One region of the Streptomyces sp. NPDC044044 genome, then DNA from elsewhere that is predicted to be linked to it. Evidence: riboswitches for the same ligand, from Rfam matches in the RefSeq annotation. Region 1 holds a riboswitch; each other region holds the start of a gene.
What was found. A riboswitch is a leader RNA that binds a small molecule or an ion and turns the genes downstream of it on or off. The one in region 1 is predicted to bind cyclic di-AMP.
Positions count from the first base shown of each region.

Region 2: another riboswitch for cyclic di-AMP. It lies ahead of AC07AG_RS36540 (M23 family metallopeptidase); the one in region 1 lies ahead of AC07AG_RS26475 (LysM peptidoglycan-binding domain-containing protein).
Region 3: another riboswitch for cyclic di-AMP. It lies ahead of AC07AG_RS22025 (transglycosylase family protein); the one in region 1 lies ahead of AC07AG_RS26475 (LysM peptidoglycan-binding domain-containing protein).

Region 1 covers NZ_JBWKFG010000007.1:196,970-202,267, reverse strand. The annotation lists gene AC07AG_RS26485 (ribonuclease J) at 1-724, shown strand, start outside; gene AC07AG_RS26480 (ADP-ribosylation family protein) at 784-1,770, shown strand; gene AC07AG_RS26475 (LysM peptidoglycan-binding domain-containing protein) at 1,767-2,504, opposite strand; cyclic di-AMP (ydaO/yuaA leader) riboswitch at 2,507-2,671, opposite strand; gene AC07AG_RS26470 (DUF5670 family protein) at 3,385-3,555, shown strand; gene AC07AG_RS26465 (TetR/AcrR family transcriptional regulator) at 3,705-4,343, opposite strand; gene AC07AG_RS26460 (NAD(P)H-binding protein) at 4,452-5,144, shown strand; gene AC07AG_RS26455 (pyridoxamine 5'-phosphate oxidase family protein) at 5,141-5,298, shown strand, end outside.
Region 2 covers NZ_JBWKFG010000011.1:123,628-128,925, forward strand. The annotation lists gene AC07AG_RS36525 (DNA gyrase/topoisomerase IV subunit A) at 1-61, opposite strand, end outside; gene AC07AG_RS36530 (M16 family metallopeptidase) at 275-1,633, shown strand; gene AC07AG_RS36535 (M16 family metallopeptidase) at 1,630-3,015, shown strand; cyclic di-AMP (ydaO/yuaA leader) riboswitch at 3,225-3,387, shown strand; gene AC07AG_RS36540 (M23 family metallopeptidase) at 3,401-4,201, shown strand; gene AC07AG_RS36545 (GntR family transcriptional regulator) at 4,417-5,139, shown strand.
Region 3 covers NZ_JBWKFG010000005.1:607,716-613,013, reverse strand. The annotation lists gene AC07AG_RS22040 (DUF501 domain-containing protein) at 1-336, opposite strand, end outside; gene AC07AG_RS22035 (FtsB family cell division protein) at 406-900, opposite strand; gene eno (phosphopyruvate hydratase) at 991-2,277, opposite strand; gene AC07AG_RS22025 (transglycosylase family protein) at 2,566-3,276, opposite strand; cyclic di-AMP (ydaO/yuaA leader) riboswitch at 3,280-3,471, opposite strand; gene AC07AG_RS22020 (transglycosylase family protein) at 3,653-4,645, opposite strand; gene AC07AG_RS22015 (cytochrome P450 family protein) at 4,782-5,298, opposite strand, start outside.

The DNA of each region.
Region 1 (5,298 bases):
GGCCAATCGCGACCACGTGATCCGCATCGGAAAGGGAGACACCGTTCTCCTCGCCAGCTCCCTGATTCCCGGCAATGAGACGGCGATCTACCGAGTGATCAACGGGCTGACCCGTTGGGGCGCGAACGTCGTCCACAAGGGCAACGCCAAGGTGCATGTCTCGGGGCACGCCAGCGCGGGTGAGCTCGTCTACTGCTACAACATCGTCAAGCCCCGCAACGTCATGCCCGTACATGGCGAGTGGAAGCACCTGAAGGCCAACGCCGACCTGGCCATCCGCACCGGCGTCGACCCCGACCGGGTCGTCATCGCCGAGGACGGCGTCGTCGTCGACCTCGTCGACGGCCGCGCGTCCATCACCGGCAAGGTGCCCGCGGGCTACGTCTACGTGGACGGGATGACCGTCGGCGGCGTCAACGAAGCCTCGCTGAAGGACCGGCTCACGCTGGCCGAGGAGGGCGTCGTCACCGTGGTCGCCATCGTCGATGCCGACACGGGCGCGCTCGCCGAGGCCCCCGACTTCCTGGCCCGCGGCTTCGTCCACGACGAGACCACCTTCGAGTCCGTCATCCCGATGATCGAGAAGACGCTGGCCACCGCAGCCGAGGAAGGGGTCGGCGACGCCCACCAGCTCGAGCAGCTCATCGCTCGTGCCGTGGCGAACTGGGCGTACCGCACACACCGCCGCAGGCCCCTGATCATCCCGGTCATCATCGACGCCTGAGCGAGACCTGACCTTGGCCGCCGGCACCGGCCACACGAGCGTCATGAGCGGGGAGTTCAATGAGCGGGGACAAGAGCGGGGGCCTGACGGACCGGGCCGCCGTCGAAGAGAGATTCCGGCACGACTGGGGGCTCGAACTGCCAGAATCCATCTTCCGGTTCTGGGAGTTCCTGGGAGCTCTCGGCCCGGACGGAGAGCGGGCGCTCCGGGACCTGGACGTGAGCCCGGTCGGCATCCTGGACCTGTTCGCAGACCCTGGTCTGCGACCGCGGGACGGCATCGACGTCCGGGTGCACGGTCGCTACTACCGCGATCCGCCGGAGTTCCTGACCTTCCTGCACGGCGGCTCCGACGGTCTGCACCACGGCCTGTGGTTCGACGACGGCCGCACCTGCAGCGGTGTCGCCTCCTACTACAACAACGACGGCGGCGGCATCGACACGCGTTCCAAGACCCCGCTCGAAGCGGTGCGGGTGATCCTCGAACGCTGCTGGCGCGACCTCGACGACGACGTGCAGGACGACGAGGAGGGGTCGGCCCGGCGCTCGCGCCTGGGTCTGCTGCGCGATGCGCTGACCGCCGTCGAGACGGGTGAGCGCACCGAGACGGGCCTCGCCTACTCCAGGGCGTACGACATGGCCGTCCCGCCCGTGGACCCTGACCGGATCACCACGCTTGACGGCGCCGGCGCACTCGCGTCGGGCGATTCCGCGCTGGGCCGCCCTGCCCACAACGGGGCCGACGAGTACAAGTTCGCGACGTACATGTACGGCCTGTTCGACGAGGCCGAGGCCCTGGGGGAGTCCCTGGACGAGGCCCGCCGCCGCTGCTCGGCGGGCGACCCGACGGAGGCCCTTCTGCTGGGCCGCGACCTGCACTGGGCGTCCGCGGGTGACCCGGCGCGCGAGGCTCTGGCGAACGAACTCCTCGTGACGGCCTATCGCGCGCTGGGCCGTCCCAGGCTCGCGGAGATAGCGGACGCCCACCATCGGCACCGTTCCTTGCCGCAGGTGGACGTCCTGGAGACGAGCGGGGAGCAGGTCTAGTACGGACCGTTCACGTTGTCGATCGAGCCGTACCGGTCGGCCGCGTAGTTGCAGGCGGCGGTGATGTTGGCGACCGGGTCGAAGCTGTCCAGCGACGTCCCGGGCACGTGGTACGCGGAGAATGTGGGGGCGATGACCTGCAGGAGCCCCTTGGAGGGAGTTCCGGCGGCGGCGTTGGAGTCCCAGTTGTTCGTGGCCAGCGGGTTGCCGGAGGACTCGCGCATGACGTTGCGGTGGATTCCCTCGTAGGAGCCGGGGATGCCGCGCTCGGCCATGATGTCGAGCGACTCCTTGATCCAGCCGTCGAGGTTGTTGGCGTACGACTTCTTCGCCGGGGCGGCGGCGGGCTCAGCGGCGGGCGCGTTCGTGCGCTTGGAGCGGTCCGCCCGCTCGGTGGAGGCCTTGGAAGCGCCCTCCTTGTCGAGGGTGAGCCGGAGACCGGGGCGGATCAGCTTCGGGTCGTCGCCGAGGGCGCTGCGGTTGTCCTCGTACAGCTTCTTCCAGCTGCCGCTCACGGAGTGCTCTCGGGCGATCTTGGAGAGGGTGTCGCCCGCGACGACGACGTAGGTCTTCGGGGCCGCGGCGGGCTTGGCGGCGGTGTCCGCCTGCGCCGCTCCGGCGGTGGTCGCGCCGAGCACCGGGAGGACGAGCACGGCCCCGCCCGTGCCTGCGGCGGCGATACCTCTGGTGAGCGAGCTGGACTTGGGACGGCGGTGCTTTCCCTTTGCAGGCATGACGAATTCCTCTCCGTCGCCTACGAGGTGAGCTGTCGGGTTCGGACGGGAGATGTCCGGTCGCGCTGCAAAGGCGACTTCACCCCGAGCCGTTCCGGAATCCGGATCGGCGGCTTACCTGGGTCCCCCGCTCCTGCCGGGCGTATGTGAGTGGGTGGGAGTGATTCCGGACAGCGGCAGGATTCGGCGTTCCATCCGGATTGACGGTGACGTTAGGCGAGAAAGCCCGGACAGAACAAGGTCAGAATTCAAATAGAAATGTGCGAGGCCCGGCCGCCGACCACCGGAACCCCGTGTCCTCTTTGATCGAAAAGCCCAACTTTCTTTGCGTGGAACGGAAATGTGCTCAGCGGCTCCCGTGGGCGCGGCCTCCTGTGTGACCCGTTTCACTGAATGGGGAAGGGGGCGGAATGCGGTTCGACGGGGCATCGAGGTATGCCATTTAGTTGGACCTCGCCGCAATGCAGGGGGAAATCTGTATATGACTCTAATGATGCAAAGGAGTATCTTTTTGGCTCAAAAATGGACATACTGCGGATGTTGCTCGTCGTGCTAAAACGGGGCGTATCGCCATCAATGGCGGCTTGATCGCCGCACGTGGTGGGGGCTGACGGCGGTTCGTGGGCGGGTGATGAGGGTGATGATCGGCCGCTGCTCCCGCCGTCCCTTTCCGTTTGGCCGCATGCCGTTGGGGCGGACCCCGAGGAGGAGCCGCCCCAACGGCGCGTAATGGCACGGGTGTTAGTGCTTGCCGGACCGCTCGGCTGCCCGCCAGACATCATCACCGCGATCGGATCCCTTCAACCTGCGTGGGAAACAAGCTTCTTGTGTGTTTGCTCGGCAGGAATGGGAGCACATGGTCGTCTGGAGGTTGATAAAAATGGTTCCCCTGATTGTGGTACTTCTTCTGGCCCTGCTCCTCTTCGGTGCGGGATTCGCACTGAAGGCGTTGTGGTGGGTCGCGGTCATCCTGCTGGTCGTCTGGCTGCTCGGCTTCGTGATCAAGCCCGCTGCGAGCGGCGGCCGAAAGGGCCGCTGGTACCGATGGTGACGCGCACTTGACGCGCACCCGAATGCGCACCTGAATGCGACAACACAGAGCGGCGCGGCGCCACGGGCGGTGGCGTGCGTGCCTGAGGGGTGGGCCTGACCTGGGACGGTCAGGCCCACCCCTTCGTCGTTCTCCGGCCGCACCTCGCGCTACGCCGAAGACCGCGCCCCCGGTCGTCCGTTGGCCCTGGCCGCCACGGTGCGCGGCCTGGGGGTCAGGGCCGCGCGCAGAGCCGGTGCGAGGACGTGGCGGGTCTCGGACGGGGTGAGGGCGGCGGGGGTGGGGAGAGGGTTGAGGTAGCGGGTGTAGATCAGGCCGCCGAGGATCGTCGTCACGGCGGTGGCGCGTGCGGTCGCGTCCTGGCCGCCCAGAAATTCAACAAGCCGGGCCAGCAACTCGCGTTCCAGGTATTCACGGATCACCGCGGCGGCCTCGTCGCCCTGGGCGGTGAGCGCCAGGAAATCGGCGTCCTCCCACAGACCCGTCACCGCATCGATCAGACGCTCGGGAAGGGTGGTCGGGTCACCGCCGAGGACATGATCCACCGTCAGCGCATTGGCGCACTGGAACTGCATCACATCCGCGAACAGGCCCTTCTTCGAGCCGAAATGGTAGGCGATCAGCGCCGGATCGACTCCGGCGGCGCCTGCGACCGCGCGCAGAGTGGTGCGCCGGTAGCCGCGCTCCAAGAACAGCGCACGGGCGGCCAGGACGATCGACTCACGGGTCGGCGGATTGCCGCGGGGACGGCCTCGTGTGCGCGCTGGAGCAGGGGCTTCGTTATTCATCAGCGTTGAGCCTGCGCACACGGATCGGCACAGTCAAGGGCGTTCCGGGAGCCACACGTTCAGGGAACCACACGATCCGGCAACCACACGACGGGATGTCCCGACACCATGCGCATCGCAGTCTTCGGCGCCAACGGACCGACCGGCCGCCACCTCACCGACCAAGCCATCGCCGCCGGCCACGAGGTCGTCGCCGTGACCCGCCGCCCCGGCTCACTCGCCCCGCGAACAGCCCTCACCGTGGCCGTCGCAGATGCCACCGACCCGGCAGCCGTCGACGCCGCGATCGGCGGGACGGATGCCGTCCTTTCCGCGCTGGGCGCACGATTCAGCAAGGAGGCCGTCACCACGTACTCGGCGAGTGCCAGGGTCATCACCGAGGTCATGGCGGGTCACGGCATCAAGCGGCTGCTCGCCGTCAGCTCCAGCATCGCCGACCCGCACTGGCGCCCCACCGGCGCGCACTTCTTCAACCATGTGCTCGACCCGCTGGTGAACCGACGGCTCGGCCGCACCCTCCACGAGGACATGCGCCGTATGGAGGCCGTGATCCGGGAGACGGACCTCGACTGGACCCTCGTCCGGCCATCGGGCCTCTTCGAGCACTCCGTCGTCACGGACTACCACACAGCCGAGACCAGCGCCGACGGCGTCTTCACCGCCCGTGCCGACCTCGCCGCGAGCATGCTGCGCGAGCTGGCGGAGCGGGAGTACGTCCACCGGGCCATGGGCGTGATCACCACGGCCGTGAAGCCGAACATCGCCAAGCTGATCTGGAACGAAGGCGTGAAGAAGAAGTGAGCCGGGCCGCCGAACTCCCGGACACCGCAAGGGCGTTCCTCGCTCGCCCCCACACGGCCACCCTCACCACCCTGCGCCCCGACGGCACGCCGCACGTGACCCCTGTCCGCTTCACCTTCGACGCTGCCGCCGGCCTGGCTCGGGTGACCACGCG
Region 2 (5,298 bases), on a different contig from region 1:
CGAGGATCTTCTCCTCGAACGACTCGTCGGGCGGCGGGGTCTTCGTGCTGCGGCGGGCCATCGCTGCTGCGGCTCCTTCACGGTGTCTGCCAGGGCATCAACGGGATCTGACGCCGACCATTGTGGACTGTCCCACTGACAACGCCGACCACGACCCGGACTTCGGCCGCGACTACGCCGAGCGCGGAGCGGGAACTTCACCGGTTGTCAGCACGCTTGCATACAGTGGCACGACTGGCAGAAATTCCAGCTTTTCGCGATCGAAGGGACGTACATGCCCATGGGTCACACGGCCACAGCCGAGGCCGGCTCCGGCGGCCTGACAGCGACCGAGCACCGGCTGGCCAACGGCCTGCGCGTGGTGCTCTCCGAGGACCACCTGACCCCGGTCGCCGCGGTCTGCCTCTGGTACGACGTCGGTTCGCGCCACGAGGTCAAGGGCCGTACGGGCCTCGCCCACCTCTTCGAGCACCTCATGTTCCAGGGCTCGAAGCAGGTGCACGGCAACGGCCACTTCGAGCTGGTGCAGGGCGCCGGCGGTTCGCTCAACGGCACGACGAGTTTCGAGCGGACCAACTATTTCGAGACGATGCCCACACACCAGCTGGAGCTGGCCCTGTGGCTCGAGGCCGACCGGATGGGCTCGCTGCTCTCCGCGCTCGACGACGAATCCATGGAGAACCAGCGGGACGTCGTCAAGAACGAACGCCGCCAGCGCTACGACAATGTTCCGTACGGCACGGCGTTCGAGAAGCTGACCGCCCTCTCGTACCCCGAGGGCCACCCCTACCACCACACCCCGATCGGCTCCATGGCCGACCTGGACGCGGCGACGCTGGAGGACGCGCGGCACTTCTTCCGTACGTACTACGCGCCCAACAACGCCGTCCTGTCGGTCGTCGGCGACATCGACCCGCAGGAGACCCTCGCCTGGGTCGAGAAGTACTTCGGGTCCATCCCCTCGCACGACGGCAAGCAGCCGCCGCGCGACGGCTCGCTGCCCGACACGATCGGCAAGGAGCTGCGCGAGGTCGTCGAGGAAGAGGTACCGGCCCGCGCCCTGATGGCCGCCTACCGCCTCCCGGAGGACGGCACGCGCGCGTGCGACGCGGCCGACCTGGCGCTCACGGTCCTCGGCAGCGGCGAGTCGTCCCGGCTCTACAACCGCCTCGTGCGCCGCGACCGCACTGCCGTGGCAGCCGGGTTCGGCCTGCTGCGGCTCGCCGGAGCGCCCTCCCTCGGCTGGCTCGACGTGAAGACGTCCGGTGACGTGGAGGTCCCCGTCATCGAGGCCGCAGTCGACGAGGAGCTCGCGCGCTTCGCGGAAGAGGGCCCCACCGCCGAGGAGATGGAGCGCGCCCAGGCACAGCTGGAGCGCGAGTGGCTCGACCGGCTCTCCACGGTGGCAGGACGCGCGGACGAACTGTGCCGGTACGCCGTCCTGTTCGGTGACCCGCAGCTCGCCCTCACCGCCGTCGGGCGCGTGCTCGACGTCACCGCGGAAGAGGTCAAGGCGGCCGCAGCGGCCCGCCTGCGCCCCGACAACCGCGCGGTGCTCGTGTACGAGCCCATCGAGGCCACAGCCGGTGCCGAAGGCACCGACGAGGACGAGGAAGAGGAGGCGGCGAAGTGACCGAGGCCGCAACGATGCAGTTCCACCCGCAGCCCCAGGCGGGCACCGCACGGCCGTGGGCCTTCCCCGCGCCCGAGCGCGCCACCCTGGACAACGGCCTCACCGTGCTGCGCTGCCACCGCCCCGGCCAGCAGGTCGTCGCCGTGGAGATCCACCTGGAGGCGCCGCTCGACGCCGAGCCCGCGGGCCTCGACGGCGTCGCCACGATCATGGCGAGGGCCTTCAACGAAGGCACCGACAAGCACTCCGCCGAGGACTTCGCCGCCGAACTCGACCGCTGCGGCGCCAGCATGGACGCGCACGCCGACCACCCCGGCGTCCGCGTCTCCCTCGAAGTCCCGGTCTCCCGCCTCCCGAAGGCGCTCGGCCTGCTTTCCGACGCCCTGCGCGCCCCCGCGTTCGCGGACAGCGAGATCGAACGCCTCGTACGCAACCGCCTCGACGAGATCCCGCACGAGGCCGCCAACCCGGGGCGCCGCGCCGCCAAGGAGCTCTCCCGGCAGCTGTTCCCGGCCACCTCGCGCATGTCGCGTCCCCGCCAGGGCACCGAGGAGACGGTCACGGCCATCGACTCGGCGGCGGTGCGCATCTTCTACGAGAAGCATGTGCGTCCCGCCACGGCGACCGCCGTCGTCGTGGGCGACCTGACCGGCGTCGACCTGGACGCCGTCCTCGCCGACACCGTCGGCTCCTGGACGGGCGGCACCGCCGAGCCGCGCCCGGTGCCCCCGGTGACCGCCGACGACACCGGGCGTGTCGTCATCGTGGACCGCCCCGGCGCCGTCCAGACGCAGCTGCTCATCGGCCGCGTGGGACCGGACCGGCACGACCGCGTCTGGCCCGCGCAGGTGCTCGGCACGTACTGCCTGGGCGGCACCCTCACCTCGCGCCTGGACCGCGTCCTGCGCGAGGAGAAGGGATACACCTACGGAGTGCGGTCGTTCGCCCAGGTCCTGCGTTCCACCCCGGACGGCAGCGGCGCCGCGATGCTCGCCATCAGCGGCTCCGTGGACACGGAGTCCACGGGTCCGGCCCTCGACGACCTGTGGAAGGTCCTGCGCACCCTCGCCGCCGACGGCCTCACGGACGCCGAGCGCGATGTCGCCGTGCAGAACCTGGTGGGCGTGGCCCCGCTCAAGTACGAGATGGCGGCGTCCGTCGCGGCCACCCTCGCCGACCAGGTCGAGCAGCACCTGCCGGACGACTTCCAGGCGCAGCTCTACCGCCAGTTGGCCGCGACCGGCACCGTGGAGGCCACCGCCGCCGTGGTGAGCGCCTTCCCCGTGGACCGGCTGGTGACGGTGCTCGTCGGTGACGCCGCGCAGATCGAGGAGCCCGTCAGGGCGCTCGGCATCGGTGAAGTGAGTGTGGTCACGGGCTGAGCGCGGCCTGAGTGACAGTCAGGACATATCGGGACCCCAGTGGCCGAAATTGGCCCCTGGGGTCCTCATATGTCCGAATTGGTATGGAGGTTACGTGTCTGACCTGTGGCGTGCGCTACAAAAGTGTTGATCCGTTTGTCGATTGAAAGATGCCCCGCTTAGCGTTCGGTCCGGCTGTTCGTCATGCAGTACGCCGCACCCGCGGCACCGGACAGTCATCGCCGAGTCCCCGTACGGCGCGAGCCAGGGGAGCCGGGGACCCACATGTCCCCTTGGGGTGAATCGGGCACCTTGCCGCGAGGCGAGGGACTCGTAGGAGACCTTCCTGCTCCGAACCCGTCAGCTAACCCGGTAGGCGAGAAGGAAGGAAAGGATCAGCCGCTTCATGGCGTTCACCCGTGCCACCGGGAAGCACCGTCGCCCGAGCCGCCTCACGCGTACCACCGCGAACGTGGCGGGCGTCGCAGCCCTCACCACCACCGGTGTCATCGGAGGCCTGGCCGCTCCGGCGCTCGCCGCCGACGACGCGGCCCTTGAGCACACCGGCCTCACCCAGGCGATCTCCGTCGGCGACACGCTCGCCCAGAGCATCGACGCGCAGGCCGCTGCCCAGCAGCAGGCCGCCGACGACGCCGCAGCCGCCAAGAAGGCCGAAGAGGCCGCCAAGAAGAAGGCCGCGGAGGCCAAGCGCAAGGCGGAGGCCGAGGCGAAGGCCAAGGCCAAGAAGGAGCGCGAGGCCAAGGAGCGCGCCGCTCGCGAGGCCGAGCGCAAGCGCCTCAACAGCTACGTCTCCCCGATCACCGGCTCGTACGTCTCCACGGGCTACCAGACCGGTGGCGCCATGTGGTCCTCCGGCAGCCACACCGGCATCGACTTCCACGCCGCGTCCGGCACCTCGGTCCACGCGGTCGGCTCCGGCACCGTCGTCGAGGCCGGCTGGGGCGGCGCCTACGGCAACAACGTGGTCATCAAGATGAACGACGGCACGTACACCCAGTACGGCCACATGTCGTCCCTCGGTGTCACCGTCGGCCAGGCGGTCACTCCGGGCCAGCAGATAGGCCTCTCCGGCTCCACCGGCAACTCCAGCGGCCCGCACCTGCACTTCGAGGCCCGCACCGGCGAGGACTACGGCACGGACATCGACCCGATCGCCTACCTCCGCTCGCACGACGTCAACGTCTGATCCGGTCCGGACCCAGGCAGTCGCACGAAGCGCAACTGATTCACCGAAAGCCCCGGCTCGTCGAGAGCCGGGGCTTTCGCCGTTCCCGCCTCGCCTTTGGCCAAAAGTATCCATGGATTTCGGCCGACCGTCGGAAATTCAGCCGCTCTGCAATAGAGTCACTGAAAAGGCGTCGATCGACCGCGTTTCGCGGGGATTAAGGCGGAGGTCAGGTCATGCGCATTCCCGCGCACTCGGTGTGCACGGCCATCCGGGACGACATCGTCTCCGGTGTCTACGAACGGGGTGGCCGGCTCACCGAGGAACTGCTCGCCCGCCGCTATGGAGTCTCCCGCGTCCCCGTGCGCGAGGCCCTGCGCACCCTGGAGGCCGAGGGCTTCGTCGTCACACGCCGCCACGCGGGCGCGTGCGTCGCCGAGCCGACCGAACAGGAGGCGGCCGACCTCCTGGAGATCCGCACGCTCCTGGAGCCGCTGGGCGCCGCCCGCGCCGCGCAGCGCCGCACGGAGGCGCACCTGAAGGTCCTGCGCGGCCTCGTCAGGCTGGGCCAGGAGCGCTCCAGGCGCGGTCAGAGCGAGGATCTGCGTTCGCTGGGCGGCTGGTTCCACGAGACGCTCGCCCAGTCGTCCGGCAGTCCGGGCCTGACGGCGCTGCTCACCCAGCTCCGGCACAAGATCGCCTGGATGTACGTGGTCGAGACGTCGGTCGCTCCCGTGGAGGCCTGGGCGGAGCACGCCGCGATCGTCGACGCGGTGGCGCGCGGGGACGCGGAACGGGCCAGGTCGCTCACCGCGGCCCACACGGAGCGGGCGACGGCCGCGCACCGGCTGCGCCATCCCTCACGGGGTGATCGAGGTCGCGACCGCGACCGCGATCGCGATCGCGATCGTGTGAGGGATTCGCAACATGCCGTAAACACAGTGGGCCTCCGGCATTAACAGAGGCGCCGTATACAAAGAAGTGTTATTCGGCGGGGGATTATTCCTGCTGCCCGAATGCGGCGAGAGTCCTTGGTATTCGCTGAATGCAGAAGCAGAAACGCCGAAGGGCCCGCCCTAATTCGGGCGGGCCCTTCGGCGTATGAGTACCAGTCTTTA
Region 3 (5,298 bases), on a different contig from region 1:
GTCGCGGCGCGCGATGTAGTCCTCGTGCGCGGCGCGGTAGGCCGCGGCCAGCTCGGGGTCCGTCTTCAGGCGCTCCGACATCTCCTTCATGACGCCGTTGGCCTCAAGGGTGCCGATCGCGGAAGCGGCCCGCGGGCACGTCAGGTAGTACGTCGTCGGGAACGGCGTCCCGTCCGGAAGGCGCGGCGCTGTCTCGACGACGTCCGGCTGCCCGCACGGGCAGCGGTGGGCGATGGCCCGCAGGCCGCGCGGCGGACGGCCGAGCTGCTGCTTGAAGGCCTCGACGTCGGCGTCGGTGGGCTCGGTGCGCGGGGTGGTCGGCGGGGGCGTTTCCATGCCTGTCTTTCGATCGGTTCCGTAGAAGTTCTGTGGGGCTCGGACTCGGACGTCAGAGATTTGGACGGCTCAGTCGTCGTCCGGTGAGTCGTCGTCCGGGCGGTCGGCCTTGTCGACGCCGTCCCAGACGTTCGAGTACCAGGGCCTGGCGGCCGCCCCCTGGTCGGTGTGCTGCTTCTTCGCCGCCTCGGGGTCGACCACCGTGAAGCCGGTCTCGCCCGGCATCACGTAGTGCAGCCGGTCCCGGACGCGCTGCTCCGCGTACTCGTCGTCCCGCCAGCGGGCCTTCTCGTCCCGCAGCTTCTCGACGTTCTCGCGGCGCTCGGCCTGCTCCTTGCGCTGATCGGCGATCTCCGCGCGCTGGGAGACGTACTGCCTTATCGGGTAGGCGAGCGCGACGACCAGCGAGCAGAGCACGAGCGCCAGGAGCGCGGCGCGTCCCGTGAGCCGGGAGCGGCGGGCCTGACGCTTGGTCTGGGAGCGGTAGACGCGCTCCGCGGTCTGTTCGCCGAGCAGCCGCAGCCTGGTCGCGGTGGAGAACCGGTCCCGGTCCTTCACGGCCATGTCCCCGCCTCCCGTTCACACGCGCGTACGTCCCCGCACACGGTACGGGACCGAGTACGGGGACGTACGTAACTACAGCGTGGCTACGGCTCAGCCCTTGAAGCGCGGGAAGGCGCTGCGACCGGCGTAGACGGCCGCGTCGTCGAGGATCTCCTCGATGCGGAGCAGCTGGTTGTACTTGGCGACACGCTCGGAGCGGGCCGGGGCGCCGGTCTTGATCTGGCCGCAGTTGGTGGCGACGGCGAGGTCGGCGATGGTGACGTCCTCGGTCTCACCGGAGCGGTGCGACATCATGCACTTGAAGCCGCTGCGCTGGGCCATCTCGACCGCGTCGAGCGTCTCGGTCAGCGAACCGATCTGGTTGACCTTCACCAGAAGGGCGTTGGCCGACTTCTCCTCGATGCCACGGGCCAGGCGCTCCGGGTTGGTGACGAACAGGTCGTCACCCACGAGCTGGACCTTCTCGCCGAGCTTCTCGGTGATGACGTTCCAGCCGGCCCAGTCGTCCTCGAACAGCGGGTCCTCGATGGAGACGAGCGGGTACGAGGCGACGAGCTCCTCGTAGTACTCGGTCATCTCGGCGGCCGAGCGGGACTTGCCCTCGAACTCGTACTTGCCGTCCTTGTAGAACTCGGACGCGGCGACGTCGAGCGCGAGCGCGACCTGCTCGCCGGGGACGTAACCGGCCTGCTTGATGGCCTCGAGGATGAGGTCGAGCGCGGCGCGGTTGGAGTCCAGGTTCGGGGCGAAGCCGCCCTCGTCGCCCAGGCCGGTGGAGAGGCCCTTGTCCTTCAGGACCTTCTTCAGCGTGTGGTAGACCTCGGTGCCCCAGCGCAGGGCCTCGGAGAACGACTCGGCGCCGATCGGCGCGATCATGAACTCCTGGATGTCGACGTTCGAGTCGGCGTGCGACCCGCCGTTCAGGATGTTCATCATCGGAACGGGCAGCAGGTGCGCGTTCGGGCCGCCGAGGTAGCGGAAGAGCGGGAGGTCGGAGGCCTCCGACGCGGCGTGCGCGACGGCGAGCGAGACGCCGAGGATGGCGTTGGCGCCGAGCGAGCCCTTGTTGTCGGTGGCGTCGAGGTCGAACATCGCCTGGTCGATCAGGCGCTGCTCGGTCGCGTCGTACCCGACGAGCTCCGGGCCGATCTGCTCGATGACGGCGAGGACGGCCTTCTCCACGCCCTTGCCCTGGTAACGGTTGGGGTCACCGTCACGGAGTTCGATGGCCTCGAAAGCACCGGTGGAAGCACCGGACGGAACGGCGGCACGACCCGTGCTGCCGTCGTCGAGGCCGACCTCGACCTCGACCGTGGGGTTGCCTCGGGAGTCCAGGATTTCCCGGGCTACGACGACGTCGATGGACGGCACGAGCATCTCCTTCTGGGATGTGACGCGGGTACGCGGGGCGTTGGCCTCGCGGACACGAGCCTAACCGGCTCCCGGGCAACAGCCAGCCGAGCGACCGTCCTGTGGACAAACCGAGAGCAAAAAGTTTCCGAACGGAACAAAGCGGTGCGGACAAAAAGAACCCCGCCCCGGTGCGTACGGGGGATACGCGCACCGGGACGGGGTGGACCCGTGCCCCGAAGGGGCGCGGGGAACTGCGCGAGCAACGACGACGCGCCTGCAGAGAAGCAAGCCCCGCGAGGCGCCCCGCCAGAACTAGCTGAGGTGCAGCTGCTGGCCCGGGTAGATCATGTCGGCGTTGTCGATGATGTCGCCGTTGAGCTTGTACACCTTGTGCCAGCCGCCCTTGACGTCCTTCGCCTCGGCGATCTTGGAGAGGGTGTCACCCTTCTTGACCTTGTACTCGCCGTCGCCCTTCTTGACCGTCTTGCCGGTCGGGGTCTCGACGGTCTTCTTGGACTCGGTCTTCGGGGCCGGGGCCTCGGCCTTCGGAGCGGCCTGCTGCGGCTGCTCGGTCTGGGTGCTGGGCTGGCTCTTCGGCTGCTCCTGGGTCTGCTGCGGGGCGCTCTCCTGCGCACCGCCACCCTCGTTGGACGCACCCGAGAGGCCGACGCCGCAGCTCGGCCAGGCACCCTTGCCCTGGCCCGCGAGGACCTTCTCGCCTATCTCGATCTGCTGGGCCTTGGAGGCCTTGTCGGCGGTGGGCGCGTACTTCGTGCCGCCGTACGCGGCCCAGGTGGAGGACGAGAACTGCAGTCCGCCCGTGTAGCCGTTGCCGGTGTTGATGGACCAGTTGCCGCCGGACTCGCACTGGGCGACGGCGTCCCACTCGGAGTTGGTCGCGGCGGAGGCCGAGCCGGCCGCCATCAGCGGGGCGGCGACCGCTACACCGGTGACGCCGGCGAGCGTGGCGACACGGGTGGCCTTGGACGGGCGGCGGTGCTTGCCCTTGCTGGAAAACAGCATGAGTGATCCCCTCACCGACGCCTGCGAGGTGAGCTGTCGGGTTCGGGCCGATGAAGTTGCCCGGCCGCGCTTCCTGAGCGCGGCTTAACCCCTAGCCGTTCCCGTCCGTCTCTCCGCATCGCTCTCGCGATGCTGAACGGCCGGGCCCGGCGGAAACCTTGGTTCCCCCGCTCCTGCCTACGGCGCTTGCGCGACGACTGTTCCCGAACGGCCGTTGGCAGGACTCGGCGTACCGACCGGCGGGGCCCGCTGTGGCGAGCGGTCACGACCGTAGACATGCGATCGGCCGAAACTCAAAGACGATCAGGGCTTCTGAGACCCATCTCTCACTTGCGCCAATTGGGACATCAAGCGCAAAGCGACTCGCCAACTACCCCTACTTTTCGCCCAAATCGAGGCTCTGACCGGGAAGGATGAGATCGGGGTCGGAGCCGACCGACTTCTCGTTCTCCTCGTACAGCTCGGCCCACCCGCCCTTCACGTCGAGGTCGTCCGCGATGCCCCAGAGGCTGTCTCCGGACCGGACCGTGTACGTCCCGTCGGAGCCGTCCTTCTGACGCTCGTCGCCACGGGACGCGTGCCGGCCCGAACCCTCGCGAGCGGTGCCGTCGGAGGCCTTGTCGTCCGCGCTGCCGCCGCGGTGACGGCCTTCGCCCCCACCGGCCGGGGACGTGGGGGCGGGCGAAGCCTCGTCGTTCTGCCCGGACTTGCCCGAGTCGCCGGACTCATCCGTCTCACCCGACTTGCCCGGCTCACCCGACTCGTCGTGATTCTTGTCTCGCGCCTCGTCGTCGGCGCCGGGCTTCTCGGAAGGCTTCTCCGAGGGCTTGTCCGAAGACTTGGCGCTGTCCGAGGAGTCGGCCGACTCGCTCGGCGACGCACTCGACTCGCCCGACTCGCCCGACTCACCGTCACCGGGCTCGGTCGACTCCGACGGCTCGTCCGACGGCACCGTGGTGATCGGGGCGCCGGGGTCGACGTCGGCGGCGGCGCCGTCCTGGGTGAGACCGGCGATCGGCGCGCAGCTGGGCCAGGCGCTGGTCCCCTGGTCGTCGAGGACCTTCTCGGCGACGGAGATCTGCTGCGAACGGCTGGCCTGATCGGCGCTCGGCGCGAAGTCGAGGCCGCCGTAGTCCTCCCAGACCTGCTGCGAGAACTGGAGCCCTCCGTAGTAGCCGTTGCCGGCGTCCGCGCTCCAGGAGCCGCCGCTCTCGCACTCCGCGAGCTTGTCCCACGTGGCGGTGTCCGCCGCGCTCGCACTGGTGGCGCCGAGCAGCGGGATGGCGATGGCCGATCCTGCGACTCCTGCCGCGACGATCAGGGCCGGGGCCTGGCGGGGGCGTCGGTGACGACCATTGCCGGAGAGCATGCGGTTGCCTTTCGCGTGACTGGAGCGACGACTGCGACACGGGATGCCGAGTCGTCGGTGAACGTAGCGGCAGTCGAACGCTTGTCACAAGTCGATGCAGCGGAGATCACGTGAAAGTCACAGTCTTGACGGTCCGTCAGCTAAACGTCGTTTCCGGGGTCGAATCTTTGCTCTGCTGTGCGGGTGTGAACTCCACGGGCAGCGTGCGGAGTCCGCGCATGATGAGCCCGCCGCGCCATCTCAAATCACCAGGTTCCGCCGCGAGTCGCAGGTCAGGGAGGCGCCGCAGAAGAGTCGCGAGGGCGGCCTGCCCTTCGAGCCGGGCGAGCGGTGCGCCGAGACAGTAATGAATGCCATGGCCGTAGCCGAGGTGTTGGTTGTCGCGGCGGGAGAGGTCGAGCGTGTCCGGCCGGTCGAAGCGTTCGGGGTCACGATCGGCGGCGGCGAGGACGACGAGGACGGGGTCGCCTGCGGCGATCTCCTCGCCTCCGATGGTCAGCGGCTCGGTGGCGAACCGCCACGTGGCGAGTTCGACGGGACCGTCGAAGCGGAGGAGTTCCTCAAGGCCGGTCTCCAGGAGGCCGGTGTCGCCGTCCCTGAGGGAGTTCTGGAGCCGCTCACGCTGCTCGGGGTGGGTGAGGAGGGCGTAGGTG